2 regions of the Brevundimonas aurantiaca genome follow, and region 2 is predicted to be linked to the other one. Evidence: riboswitches for the same ligand, from Rfam matches in the RefSeq annotation. Region 2 holds a riboswitch; the other holds the start of a gene.
What was found. A riboswitch is a leader RNA that binds a small molecule or an ion and turns the genes downstream of it on or off. The one in region 2 is predicted to bind glycine.
Positions count from the first base shown of each region.

Region 1: it holds a riboswitch for glycine, as region 2 does, so the genes downstream of both, JMT67_RS03675 (TonB-dependent receptor domain-containing protein) here and gcvT (glycine cleavage system aminomethyltransferase GcvT) in region 2, are expected to answer to the same signal.

Region 1 is NZ_CAJGVD010000001.1:736,070-743,235, forward strand. Features, by position in the region: gene JMT67_RS03675 (TonB-dependent receptor domain-containing protein) at 21-2,705, opposite strand; glycine riboswitch at 2,881-2,968, opposite strand; gene JMT67_RS03680 (ABC transporter substrate-binding protein) at 3,175-4,113, opposite strand; gene JMT67_RS03685 (response regulator transcription factor) at 4,320-4,982, shown strand; gene JMT67_RS03690 (sensor histidine kinase) at 4,979-6,364, shown strand; gene JMT67_RS03695 (hypothetical protein) at 6,734-7,166, shown strand, end outside.
Region 2 is NZ_CAJGVD010000001.1:1,134,543-1,141,708, forward strand. Features, by position in the region: gene JMT67_RS05650 (adenosine deaminase) at 1-8, shown strand, start outside; gene pncA (bifunctional nicotinamidase/pyrazinamidase) at 197-832, opposite strand; gene JMT67_RS05660 (class 1 fructose-bisphosphatase) at 829-1,800, opposite strand; glycine riboswitch at 1,958-2,053, shown strand; glycine riboswitch at 2,057-2,142, shown strand; gene gcvT (glycine cleavage system aminomethyltransferase GcvT) at 2,198-3,313, shown strand; gene gcvH (glycine cleavage system protein GcvH) at 3,452-3,817, shown strand; gene gcvPA (aminomethyl-transferring glycine dehydrogenase subunit GcvPA) at 3,883-5,229, shown strand; gene gcvPB (aminomethyl-transferring glycine dehydrogenase subunit GcvPB) at 5,244-6,812, shown strand; gene JMT67_RS05685 (TetR family transcriptional regulator) at 6,840-7,166, opposite strand, start outside.

The DNA of each region.
Region 1 (7,166 bases), 400 kb from region 2:
TCCGGAGCGCAGAACCAGAACTAGAAGCGGTACCGCGCGCCAACCGTGACGTACCGACCGATGACGTCGTAATACGGCGAATAGAGCGACCCGACCGGCGGGTCCTTGTCGAACAGGTTGGTCGCATTGGCGTACAGCTCGACCCCGTTTGCGCCGTAGTGCGCCAGGTCGGCCGTCAGCCCTAGATCGACATAGGTGAAGGCGTCGATGTGGTTGTTCGAGATGGCGACGGTGCTGTTGTAGTCGCCCGCCGAGATGTAGCGCGCGCGCAGGTTCGCGCCGAACACCTCGCCCTTCCAGCCGAGGCTGGCGTTGACCCGCAGCTTGGGTACGCCCAGGCCGAAAGAATAGCCCTGGGATTCGACATATTCGATCTTGGTCACGCCGTCGTCCGTGGTCAGGCTGTTCACCCAGGTGCCGACCAAGCGCATCATCACCCGGCCCGTCGCGCCCGGAACCCAGAGGTCGGCGTCGGAGGCGTAGGAGGCCTCGGCGTCGATCCCGTCCGTGTGGTACTCGGCCAGGTTCACATAGGTGGACATGGTGCGGACCAGATTGCCCGCCGAGTCGCGCTCGACCTTGGAGCAGAGGTCGAGGTTGCCGTTGTAGCAGCGGTTGACCAGATCCTGCGGCGCAATCGTCGTTATCACGTCGTCGATCTTGATGTCGTAATAATCCAGCGACAGGTTCAGGCCTGGGATCGAAGGCGGCGAATAGGTGACGCCCAGGGTCAGTGTATCGGCGGTCTCCGGGCGGAGGTTGGGATTACCGCCGCCGTTGTTCAGCGTATAAACTAAAGCCCCGTTCTTGGCCGGGTCATTGATGTTGTTCCAGCCGGTGGTGGTGGTGGTGAACAGCTCCGAAAGATTGGCCGAACGGATATCGCGCGACTGAGTCACACGGCCGCGGAAGCCGGGGAAGAACTCGTTGGTGGCGCCAACCTTCCAAGACCAGATCGAGCCCGTGGTGTCGTAGTCCGAGATGCGGGCGGCGGCGTTGAACTGCAGGTCGTTCAGGATCGGCAGATCCTTGACGATCGGGACCAGGACTTCGGCGAAGGCCTCCTTCACGCTGAACTCGCCGGACATGGCCGAGAAGCTGAACGTCTTGAAGGCCTTGGCCGCGTCCAGCTCGCCAATGCGCTGATCGGTCTGCTCCTTGCGGGCTTCCAGGCCGACGGCGATCGACACGTCGCCGGCCGGCAGGCTGAAGGGCTCGCCACGCAGGCTGACGCCGGCGACGTCCAGCTTGGTGGTGGCCCGCTGCTGAGGCGTGCCGGTGACATAGTCGATGGCTTCCTGAGACGGCGCGCCCAGGCCAAAGAGATTGATCGGCACGCAGCCCGAGTTGGGATTGGTCAGGGTCACGCGGCAGACGGCTCGACCGCTCACGGGATCGATTACGGAATCGACCGCATTGGCGAATTCGGTCTTCAGCAGGAAACCGGGCGTATCGATATTATTCTCAAACTCACCGTGGCTGTAGTAGGCGCCCCAGCGCCAGCTGTCGCCGAACTCGCCGTCCACGGCCAGAGTGGCCTGGGTGGTGACGCGCTCGAAATCGATCGTGGAATAGGACAGATCGGAGTTGAAACGTCCGAAGGTGAAGGACGTCTGGCCAGCGGCCGCCATCTGCTGCTTGATCGTGGACGACAAGAAGGCGTTGTCGATGCTGATGGTCAGGTCGCCGCGATCGTGATCGCCGAACCAGACATAGTCGTTCCACATCCGCGAGTGACGGACATCGGCCGTGACCCGCAGCTTGCCATTGATCTCATAGACGGCGCTGGCCAGGCCGGTGTAGCGGCGCTGCGGCGTGACCAGGGGGCTGAGATCGTCATTGGACGGACCTTCGCCGCCGATCGAGTTGGTTCCGCTGACTGTGCCGTAATCGAAAGGCCGAAGCGTGCCGTCCGGGTTAAACACCTTACCGCGGTTCACGCCCGACAGGATCAGACCGCCGTAAGCGGCGTTGGCGAAGCCGACGTCCGGCTGCAGGGCGCCGTTGACGGTGGCCCATCGGCCGATATTCGGGCGCGACGCTTTGGGGATGACGCCTTCGTTGTCGAGGTATTCGCCGCCGATGACGAAATGGCCGCGCCCGTCGGCGAAGTCTGTGCCCCAGGCGCCTTCGAACCGTTCCTGCTCAGCGTCGTCGTAGGAGGACACGCCGTATTCGGCGCCCAGCTTGCCGCCGGTGAAATAGCGATCGATGCCGATGTTCACGACGCCGGCGACGGCGCCTGAGCCCCAGGCGGCCGATGCGCCGCCCGTAACCACGTCGACGCTCTTGACCAGCACCGACGGCACGGCGTTCAGATCGTTTTCGCTGGACACGCGACGCCCATCGATCAGGACCAAGGTCCGGTTGATGCCCAGGCCGCGCAGATCGACCGGCGCATTGCCCGCACCGGTGTTGGTGCCGGTCGTCTGGGCCGATGTGGTGGCGCGGAATTGAGGCATGTCGTTGAGGGCGGCGGCGATATTCGGCCGCGCGCCGACCGACAGATCCTCGGCGGAAAGGTGGATGGTCGGCGTCGGCGCCTCGAAGCCGGCGCGGTCGATCCGGGAGGCGGTGACGACGATGTCATCGACCGAGGCCGCATCCTCTGGGGCGCCCGCCTCCTGGGCGTGGACAGAGGTGGCGCAGGCCATCAGCGCGATGGCGCTGCAATAATAGGTCAGGTTGCGATTAAGACGAGACAAAGCGAGATTCCTCATGGCGACGACGCCCCTCCCCAGGGTTGCCCAATGCGACCGGCGCTCTGCGGCGCCTGTTCGCCCCCGCTGTCATTGGGCCTGAGAGTTTCGGGCCGTTCGCCGACCCTTTCTCCTTCGGCGAGGCCGCATCCCCCGGATTCGACCTTCTCTCCAGCGTTCCTTCAGCAAGACGGTCCGTTTGCCTGAGCGTTTCCGGGGCGGTTGCGCCTTCGGCGTCGGCGGGAACCGATCTCTCCCGCCTTGCTGAAGTGAGTAAGATCGACCAACGGATGGCTGTCAAATCGCCTCTATTCGCAATTATAATGCTCTAATTCGCACAGTCGTGCACTAACATGCCGCTTTTAAAGCGCGTCAGTCGCTTGTCGCCCAGCGATTATCGGTCACCGCAGGATCGGTGAAAGCGACGTGACAGAAACACCGCCTCCGGAAGAAACAGACTTATCCACAGGAAAGCCTAGGGCGCCGTAGGGTCTTGCGGCGCCCGTTCCGCCGCCTGCATGGCGGCCCGCCAACGCTGTAGAAGCCGCTCGCGACGCGCCTGGTCGAGATTGGCGAGCAGGGCCGGTCCAACCCGAACCGGCCGAGCGCCTGGGATCAAGGCGCGACGTTCGGCGAGAATGTCGTCGCGCGCCGGGCGGACCCCCAGGCCGGCGATGATCCTCTGCCCTTCACGCGATAAAAGAAAATCCAGAAAAAGCCGGGCGGCGTTGGGGTGGGCCGCGTTGCGGGGTATGAAGGCCACGCGCGAGACGGACAGATGATAGTCCTCTGGCGTAACCAGGCCGATATCGGGCGCCCGGGCGACCCACGACGCCCCGTAGGACTGGTTCATATTGTAGGCGAAGGCCATGCGGCCGTCGGCCAGTTGGCCCATCATCCTTTGGCCGGACGTATCGGCACGCGGACGAGTAGACCCCAGGGCAGTCATAAGGGCCCAGGCGTCGGGATAGATCTGGATGTCGGCCGACAACTGCAGAAGCGCCACCCCGCTGCGTTCGGCGTCATACAGGGTGACCCGGCGGAAAAACCGGTCCGCGTCGGTGGACAGCCGTTCGAGCAGTTGGGCGTGGCTGCGCGGCACGATCTCCGACGGCAACCGCCTGCGATTATAGGCGAAGACGACGGGCTCGGCCGTCACTCCGAACGCCTGGTCTCGCCAAACCGAGCCGTCCGGCATGGCTCCCCGATGCGGCGATCGGTAAACTTGGGCGTAGCCGTCATTGATCAGCTTGACCTGCACGTCCATCGCCGTGCTCCAGACCAGATCCGGCCCCTCCAGTCCGGAGGCGGCGCGGGACTGGACTCGGTTCGCGATCAGGGTGGAGTTGATGTCCTCGAGCCGCACCGCGATCTCGGGCCAGCGCCGTTGAAACGCCGCCAGCACAGGCCCCATCAGGCTGGTGTTCGTGAGGATGTGCAGCCCGCCCTCGCGCCTGGCAAGCCATCGGACGCGGGGCGCCGTCGCGACCCCGTCCGGCTCGCCCGCGCAGGCCGAAACCCCCGCCCCCGCGAGCCCGAGAAGCAGATGTCTCCGGTCCGTCTTCACCGGGGCGGGTTTCCCGCTATTGTACCGCTCATGATCCGCTCCTTCGCATCGCCATGAGAATACTGGTCGTCGAGGATGACAAGGCGCTTCGGCATTCGCTCGAGGCCAGCCTTCTGGCGGTCGGTTTCGAACTCCGCTCCACCGACAGCGGGGACCAAGCCCTTCATCTGGAAGCGACGGAGCGGTTCGACGCCGCCGTGTTGGACATCGGCCTTCCCGACATCGACGGTTTCGAGGTCCTGAAGGCCTTCAGACGGCGGGGATCGCAGACGCCCGTCCTGATGCTGACCGCGCGCGACGCCCTGGGCGACCGGGTGGCGGGACTGGATTTCGGCGCTGATGACTATCTCGTCAAACCCTTCGCCCCTTCGGAACTGATCGCCCGATTGAGAGCGATCGTGCGTCGACGCCAGGGTCGGGCGGCGGGCGCCGCGATCGTCGGCTCACTGGTCTGCGACTGGGAGGCCGGCCGGGCCCAGGTCAATGACCGAGAGCTGTCGCTCCGTCCGCGCGAATGGGCGGCCCTGCGCGTTCTGGCCTCGCGCGCCGGCCAGGTGGTTGATCGGGAGTTGTTGGCGGCCGAGGTCTTTCCGCAGGATGAGGCTCCCTCGCTCAACGCCCTGGAGATCCATGTCGGTCGGCTGAGGCGCCAGTTGCAGCCTGACGGCCCCGCCGTGACCAATATCCGCGGTCGCGGCTATCGTCTCGATCCATGAGCGAGGCGCCCGGCTCGCGCCGCCCCCACAGTCTGGTGACACGTCTGCTGATCGCCCAGGTCGCGCCCCTGGCCCTGTTCGCCGTCGTGGTGCTGGCGGTCGGGGCCTGGACGGCCCACCGGGTGGTGGCGGAGACGGCCGACCGCCTCCTGGCGGGGGCGCTGCAGACCATCCGGGAAACGGTCTCGGTCGCCGACGGCAAGGTGACTGTCGATGTCGCGCCCTGGACTCTGGGCCTGCTCGACGGCCCCGAGCGGGACGCCGTCTTCTACAGTGTTCGCGAGGGCGACCGACTGATCACAGGCTATGAGGAGTTGCCGCGCCTGCCCGACGCCTCGTCGGAAGCTCCGGCCTTCGCCGACCTGTCCGTCCGCGGCGTGCCGGTTCGCATGGCCCAGCAAACCCTGACGATCCCAGGAAGACCCGCCCCCGTCATCGTGTCGGTGGCTCAGAGCCTGGACTCGCGACGCGCCAGCCTGTTGGATCTATATCGCAGCCTCCTGCTGCCACCCACCCTGCTCGTGCTGTTGGCGGCGCTTCTGATCTGGCCGGCCTTGAAGTGGGGCCTCAACTCGCTCAAGCGGCTGATCGACGACCTGACGCGCCGCCCCGGTCCCCATGCCGACTTCGCACCCGCCGACATCGACCTGGCGCCCCGCGAGTTCCAGCCGGTACTGACCGCCTTCAACCATCTCCTGGCGCGGCTCGAGGCCTCGACGTCGGGGATTCAGCGCTTCGCAGCCGACGCCTCGCACCAGTTGCGCACCCCGCTTTCGGTCGTGGCGGCCAATCTCGATTTGCTGGCGGGCGCGCCCAGGACCTGGACCGCGCGGGAGAGGCGTCTGATCGACGACTCCCGCGAGGCGGTCGCCGGCATGACCCGGCTCGTCGGCCAATTGCTTTCCACGGCCCGGGCTGACGGAGCCCGGATCAAGTCGTCTGCGGACCTGGGCCGGGCGGCGCGGCGCGCCTTTCAAATGGCTAAGGCGCGCCGGTCCGCTCCGAACGGCGCCCTACGCCTTCGTCTTCCGGCAGAGGCCGTGGTCGTTCTGGGCGCCGAGGACCTCATCGCTGAACAGATCCTCAATCTTATCGACAACGCCTTCCACCACGGCGCACCGCCCGTCGTCGTACATGTGCGAACAACGGGCGCGGTCTGCGTCTGGGATCACGGCCCCGGCGTCGATGAGGCCGCCCTTCCCCGCCTCACGGACCGATTCTTCCGCGCAGCCCCCTCCCAGGCGTCCGGGTCCGGACTCGGCCTCGCCATTGTTCGCACCTTGGCGGAGGCCCAAGGCGGGCAGTTCGGCTTATCCAACCGCAGCGGCGCGCGAAGCGGCCTCGTCGGGCGACTGACTTTCCAACCCAGTTCGGAAGAATGAGTCGTCGAAACGACAAGCCGTTCTGAGGGTGAACGCGCGCCACCGGATCGGGGACGCCGTTCGCACCGACGGCGGCTGAAGACGCTTCGTTCGATGTGCGGTTTGAGGGCGGCTGCGCCGAAGACGCTCTCGCCAAGTTCCACCAGAGGGCTTTCGCTTTTGCCGCACAGCGCCCGTCAGCCGCCGCGGCCCTGCCCGGCTTCGGTCGCCTTGTCCAAATCACATGCGGACCAGGCCGTGTCGCCGCGCCCGCAGAGATTGAGCCAAGAGCTTAGGACTACAACCAAAAGGATTTGACGGTTCTCGCAAAAGACGTGATCAATACAACGCACGGGGTCGGCGGGATCACATTCTCTTGGAGGAGACACGATGTTCGCGAAATCACGCAAGGCGCGCCTGCTGGCCGCCGCCCTCAGCGTCACGGCTGTCCTATTGCCCAGCGTCGCCGCAGCCTGGAAGCCGACGTCCCACGTCTATTTCGCCGAAATCGCGGTGAACGACGCGCTCGACGACGGCTATGTGGAAATCCCCGTCCTAGGAACCGGCGAGGTTCGGCGATACAAGGTTGCGGACGACACACTGATCGCGTTGAGGGCCGGTCGGGCGCAGTATCGCGCCGGCGTGCTTGGGCCGGACGCCTACCCTGACATCCTCACGGGCCAACAGGTCATCCATCCGGACGGCGAGGAAAGCGGCGTCTCGCACGGCTCGGACGCCTGGCTCGAGCACGTCTGGAACAGCTTCGGCGACGATCCGCTGCAACGCGCCTTCCGCCTGGGCTTCCTGACCCACGCGGCGGGCG
Region 2 (7,166 bases):
CGGGCTGACGTCCTTTCGTCATTCCGGGCGAAGGGCCTGCTTGGCCCGAAGACCCGGAACCCAGCGGCGCCGAAGGCGAAATGGGTCCGCCGCACTGTGCTGGAACAGCGCGTCCGCGACAGTTTCGCGCTCTCGCGCGCCGCTGGGTTCCGGGTCTCCGCTGCGCTTCGCCCGGAATGACGAAAGAAAAAGGGGTTTAGCCGAGGAAGGCCGCCGCCCCCACCTCCGCCACCCCAATCGCCCGGAAACTGTCCCGCGCCGTCGCCTCGGTCTGTGGCGTGATCGCGCGGCTGGCGTCGGAGATGACCACGGCCTCAAAGCCTTCGCGCACCGCGTCCTCGACGGTGAAGCGGACGCAGTAGTCGAAGGCCAGACCGCACAGGAAGACGCGAGTCACGCCCAGGTCGCGCAGCAGGCCGGCCAGGCCCGTCGGGGTGCGATGGTCGTTCTCGAAGAAGCCGGAATAGGAATCGACCGCCGGGTTGTAGCCCTTGCGGATCACGGCCAGGGCCTTTTGCACCGTAGGCGCCGCGTCGGGATGGAAGTCCGCGCCGGGCGAGCCCTGGATACAGTGATCGGGCCACAGCATCTGGCGGCCGTAAGCGACCTCGATCTCGGTGAAGGGAGCCGCGCCGGGATGGTTGGAGGCGAACGAAATCTGGTCCGGCGTGTGCCAGTCCTGGGTCAGGACCACCCAGTCGACCCGTTCGGCCAGCCGGTTGATCAGCGGCATGATCCCCGCCCCGCCCGCGACCGCCAGAGACCCGCCCTCGCAGAAGTCGTTCTGCGGGTCGATGACCAGAAGGGCGTCAGTCGGACCGATCTTCATCATGCGCTTGCGTAGGCGTCGATCTCGTTGGCCGAGCCCAGGGCGACCGGGATGCGCTGGTGCAGATGCTCGGGCTGGATGTCCAGTATGGGCTGCGTCCCGTCCGTCGTCGCCTTGCCGCCGGCCTGTTCGACCAGGAAGGCCATGGGATTGCCCTCGTACATCAGGCGCAGCTTGCCGGGCTTGTTCGGCTCGCGCTTGTCCCAGGGGTATAGGAAGACGCCGCCGCGCATCAGGATGCGGTGGACGTCGGCCACCATGGCGGCGACCCAGCGCATGTTGAAATTCTTGCCCCGGGGGCCCTCGTCGCCCTTCAGCAGATCGCCCACATAGGTCTGCACCGGCTCGGCCCAGTGGCGCAGGTTCGACATGTTGATGGCGAATTCCTTGGTGTCCGGCGAAATGGCGATGGCGTCGTGGGTCAGGATCCAGTCGCCGTCGTGCGACAGGGTGAAGCCCTTGACCCCTGCGCCCGTAGTCAGGACCAGCATGGTCTGGGGGCCGTACAGGGCATAGAGGGCGGCGACCTGATTGCGGCCGGGCTGCATGAAGTCGGCCTCGGTCGGCGAAGGCGTCGCGGACTTCAGCACCGAGACGATGGTGCCGACCATGGCGTTGATGTCGATGTTGGACGAGCCGTCCAGCGGGTCGAACAGGACCAGATAGTCGCCGGTCGAATGGGGCGCGGGCTGGACCTCGTCCATCTCCTCCGAAGCGACGCCGGCGACGGCGGGACAGGCCAGAAGGGCGTCGGTCAGCATGTCGTTGGTCATGACGTCGAGCTTCTTCTGCTCCTCGTCCTGAACATTGATCTGGCCCGAGGCGCCCAAGGCCCCGGCCAGGGCGCCGCCGGCGACCAGAGTGCTGATGTCGGCGCAGGTGGCGGCGGCGACCGTCAGGACCGTCTTCAGCCCTTCCGGAACCTCAAGGGCGGCGATGTGGGCGTCGAGGCGGGTGCGGTCGGCGGTCATGGGATCGGTCCGGAGCGGCGGAGAGGGACGCTCCGTTCTTGGCGGGCGGACGCAGGGAGAGCAAGGGCGAGCCGACGCCGGATGTCAGGAAGTGCGACAAGGCGGCGTCAAAACACGCCTGCGCTTGACTTGCGGCCGGAGTCGGTGGCTTAGGTCGATTGCTCTCGCGGGAGAGATCGGCGCGCCTCGGCGGGTCGACGCCGAAGGCGCAACCGCCCCGGAAACGCTCAGGCAAACGGACCGCGAAGCATACGGACGCTGGAAAGCCGCTCTTCACGGGCGCGCCGACGGAGCAAGGCGACATGATTTGGTCGCCGGAATCTCTCAGGCTTCAGGACAGCGGGGGCGCGAGGACGGCGGAGCTCCGCCACAACACGCGACCGTGAAAGCCTGAACCATGACCGATCAGACCCTGAAGACCACGCCCCTGAACGCCGCGCACCGCGCCCTGGGGGCCCGGATGGTGGGCTTCGGCGGCTATGACATGCCGGTCCAGTATGAGGGCGTCCTGGCCGAGCACCGTTGGACCCGCGAACACGCCGGCCTGTTCGACGTGTCGCACATGGGCCAGTGCAAGATCACCGGCGCCGACGCCACCGCCCAGTTCGAGCGGTTCGTGCCCGGCGACTATGAAATCCTGAAGGCGGGCAAGCAGAAGTATTCGTTGCTGCTGAACACCGACGGCGGGATCATCGACGACCTGATGGCCGGCCGCCCGGATCACGACGGCCTGTTCGTCGTCGTCAACGCCGGCAACAAGGACGAGGATTTCGCCTTCTGGCAGGCGAACCTGGAAGGCGACGCCAAGCTGACGGTTCTGGACGACCGCGCCCTGATCGCCATCCAGGGGCCGGAAGCCGCCGAGGTCATGGCCGCCCACGAACCGATCCTGGCGGAAATGGGCTTTATGGAATGCGCCCGGCTGATGCTGTTCGGCGTCGACTGCTATGTCTCGCGTTCGGGCTATACCGGCGAGGACGGCTATGAAATTTCGGTCCCGGCGGACCAGGCCGAGCGCGTCTGGAACACCATCCTGGAAGACGCCCGCGTCAAGCCGATCGGCCTTGGCGCCCGCGACAGCCTGCGCCTGGAGGCCGGCCTGCCGCTGCACGGCCACGACATCGACCCGACGACCTCGCCGGTCGAAGGGGCTCTGACCTTTGCCCTGTCCAAGTCGCGCAAGGAGCGCGCGGACTTCACCGGCGCCGACCGCATCTTGAAGGAACTGGCCGATGGCCCGTCTCGCGTCCGCATCGGCCTGATCGTCAAGGAAGGCGCCCCGGCCCGCGAAGGCGCCGAGATCGCCGACGCAGACGGCAATGTCATCGGCAAGGTCACCTCGGGCGGCCCCTCCCCCACCTTGGGCAAGAACATCGCCATGGGGTTCGTGCCGCCGGCCTTTGCGGCGCTGGGTACGGAGCTGAAGGTCATCGTGCGCGGCAGGTCCGCCGCCGCCGAAGTCGTCTCCATGCCCTTCGTGGCGCAACGCTATTACCGGAAGCCGAAGGCGTAACATTCACCCCGTCACCCTCGGGCTTGACCCGAGGGCCGGATTATCCGCCGCATTGCGTCGGGATCAACACAGAGAACGATCCGCCTCCGATCCTCGGGTCAAGCCCGAGGATGACGGGGTGGGAGATGGAGAAGAGAAATGAAATTCACCAAGGATCACGAGTGGGTCAGCCTGGACGGCGACATCGCCACCGTGGGCATCTCGAAGCACGCCGCCGACGCCCTGGGCGACGTGGTGTTCGTGGAAGTGCCGGAAGTCGGCAAGACCGTCGCCAAGGGCGCCAGCTTCGCCGTGGTCGAGAGTGTCAAGGCCGCCTCGGACGTCTACGCCCCCGTCTCGGGCGAAGTGGTCGAGGCCAATGACGCCCTGTCGACCGCTCCTGAAACCGTCAACTCGGCCCCGGAAGCGGACGGCTGGTTCGCCAAGATCAAGGTGTCGGACGCCTCGGAGCTGGACGCCCTGATGGATCAGGCCGCCTACGACGCCTTCCTCGCCACCCTCTAAGCCCCATCGGACCCGCTGATTAAGAGTCAGCGGGTCTTCGGCCTTTCATGGCCCAGGACAAGACCATGCGTTATCTCCCCCTGACGCCCGACGACCGCACGGCGATGCTCGCCGCCATCGGCGCGAAATCGATCGACGACCTGTTCGTGGACGTGCCCGAGGCGGCGCGGCTGGACGGGCCCGTGGACCTCCCCCGCGTGGCCGGCGAGCTGGAGGTCGAGCGCGCCCTGTCCGCCATGGCCGCCAAGAACGCCACGGCCGGCGCCACGCCCTTCTTCTGCGGCGCAGGGGCCTACAAGCACCATGTCCCGGCGACGGTGGATCATATCATTCAACGGTCGGAGTTCCTGACCAGCTACACCCCCTATCAACCGGAAATCGCCCAGGGGACTCTGCAGTATCTGTACGAGTTCCAGACCCAGGTGGCGAACCTGACCGGCATGCCGGTGGCCAACGCCTCGCTGTATGACGGTTCGACCGCCATGGCCGAGGGCGTGCTGATGGCGACCCGCGTGACCCGCCGCAACAAGGCGGTGATCTCGGGCGGGGTGCACCCCCACTACGTCAAGGCGACCGAGACCGTGGTCCACGCCGTCGGCGTGGAGACGCAGGTCCTGGCCCCCGCCGTCGACGCCGAGGCCGCCGTGATCGACCAGATCGGTCCCGACACGGCCTGCGTCGTCGTTCAGACCCCGAACGTCTTCGGCACGGCGACCGATGTCACCAAGATCGCGGAGGCCGCCCACGCCGCCGGCGCCCTGCTGATCGTCGTGGTCACGGAGGCCGTGTCTATGGGCCTCTTGAAATCGCCCGGCGAAATGGGCGCGGACATCGTCGCCGCCGAGGGCCAGTCGATCGGCAACGCCCTGAACTTCGGCGGCCCCTATGTCGGCCTGTTCGCCACGCGCGAGAAGCTGATCCGCCAGATGCCCGGCCGCCTGACCGGCGAGACGGTGGACGCCGACGGCGAGCGCGGCTTCGTCCTGACCCTGTCGACGCGCGAGCAGCACATCCGCCGCGACAAGGCGACGTCGAACATCTGCACCAATTCCGGCCTCTGCACCCTGGCCTTCACCATCCACATGAGCCTGCTGGGCGAGACGGGCCTGCGCAAACTGGCCCTGCTGAACCACGAGAAGGCCCTCGCCACGCGCGACGCCCTGGCCGCCGTTCCGGGCGTCGAGATCCTGACGAAGCGCTTCTTCAACGAGTTTGCGGTGCGCGTGCCCAAGAATGCCGCCGAAGTCGTCGATACGCTGGCGAGCCACCACCTGCTGGCCGGCGTGCCCTACAGCCGCCTGGCCCCCGACGCCGGCATGGACGACGTCCTGCTGGTCGCTGCGACCGAAACCACCCTTGACGCCGACATCAAGCTCCTGGCGACCGCCCTCGCCAAGGTGCTGGCGGCCTGAGCGGAGACAAGACCATGAGCACCATGAACACCGTCGGCCGCCCGACCGCCCCGAACCAGGTCCAGACCAAGCCCGCCACCCTGACCGGCGGGCGCGGCCTGTTGCAGAACGAGCCGCTGATCTTCGAAGGCGAAGGCTGGGGCAAGACCGGGGTCGACCTGCCCGAACCGAAGACCGATGCGTCGGACCTGGGCGACCTGGTCCGCAAGGATCCGATCGGCCTGCCCGGCCTGTCGGAGCCCGAGGCCATGCGCCACTATGTGCGCCTGTCGCAGAAGAACCACGCCATCGACCTGGCCATCTATCCGCTGGGCTCGTGCACGATGAAGCACAACCCGCGCCTGAACGAGAAGATGGCGCGTCTGGCCGGTTTTTCGGACATCCACCCCCTGCAGCCGATGTCGACGGTTCAGGGCGCGCTGGAGCTGATGGATACGCTGGCCCATTGGCTGAAGACCCTGACCGGCATGCCCGCCGTCGCGCTATCTCCGAAAGCGGGAGCGCACGGCGAACTGTGCGGCCTGATGGCCATCCGCGCCGCGCACGAGGCCTCGGGCCAGCATGAGAAGCGCCGCAAGGTGCTGGTGCCCACCAGCGCCCACGGCACCAACCCGGCCACCGCCGCCTTCGTCGGCTATACCGTCGTCGAGGTCGCCCAGACCGAGGACGGCCGCGTGGACGTGGCCGACCTGGCGTCCAAGCTGGGCGACGACGTCGCCGCCATCATGGTGACCAACCCCAACACCTGCGGCTTGTTCGAGCGCGACATTCTGGAAATCAGCCGCCTGACGCACGAGGCGGGCGCCTATTTCTACTGCGACGGCGCCAACTTCAACGCCATCGTCGGCCGGGTTCGTCCGGGCGATCTGGGCGTGGACGCCATGCACATCAACCTGCACAAGACCTTCTCGACGCCGCACGGCGGCGGCGGGCCGGGCGCGGGTCCGGTGGTGCTGTCACAGGCCCTGGCGCCCTTCGCCCCCGCCCCCTGGGTCGTGCATGACGATAGCGGTTACGCGCTGATCGAACGGGAAGAAGGCGACGCAGCCCAGGCCTTCGGCCGCCTGTGCGCCTTCCAGGGGCAGATGGGCATGTATGTGCGCGCCCTGTCCTACATGATGAGCCACGGTGCCGACGGCCTGCGTCAGGTCGCCGAGGATGCGGTGCTGAACGCCAACTACATCAAGGCCCGCCTGTCGGACCTGATGAGCGCGGCCTTCCCCGACGGCCCCTGCATGCACGAGGCCCTGTTCGACGACGAATGGCTGAAGGGCACGGACGTCACCACGCTCGACTTCGCCAAGGCGATGATCGACGAGGGCTTCCACCCGATGACCATGTATTTCCCCCTGGTCGTCCACGGGGCCATGCTGATCGAGCCGACCGAGACCGAGTCCAAGGCCGAGCTGGACCGCTTCATCGAGGCCATGCGCCTGCTGGCCCAGGCGGCCAAGGCCGGCGACGTCGACCGCTTCAAGGGCGCCCCCTTCCACGCCCCCCTGCGTCGTCTGGACGAAACCCGCGCCGCCCGCTCGCCGGTGCTGCGCTGGACCGCCCCTGCGGGCTCGAACCAGGCGGCTTAAGCCGCTCTCGGCGTCCGCCGTCCTGGATCAGGGCGGCGGACGCTGGCCCGCCATGCGTCTCAGGACGGCGAAGGCTTCACGGCCGAACCGTTCAGGCCCTTCGTCCGGATGGGCCAGCCAGGCCTCGCCGGCCAGTTTCATGATGCTGACGCCGATCGCCGCCGCGACGCGACAGGCGACGTCGTCCGGGGCCAATCCCTTCCGCTCGGCCAGCGTCTGGGCCAGCAGCCGCTCCACCCCTTCATACTTTGCGTGATCACCGGCCTGAAGGGCGGGCGTCTGATGGATCAGCCGCGTCAGGTCCAGCATGTCGGGCGTCTGGAAGCGCGCGGCGACATCGGCCAGCCCCCCCTC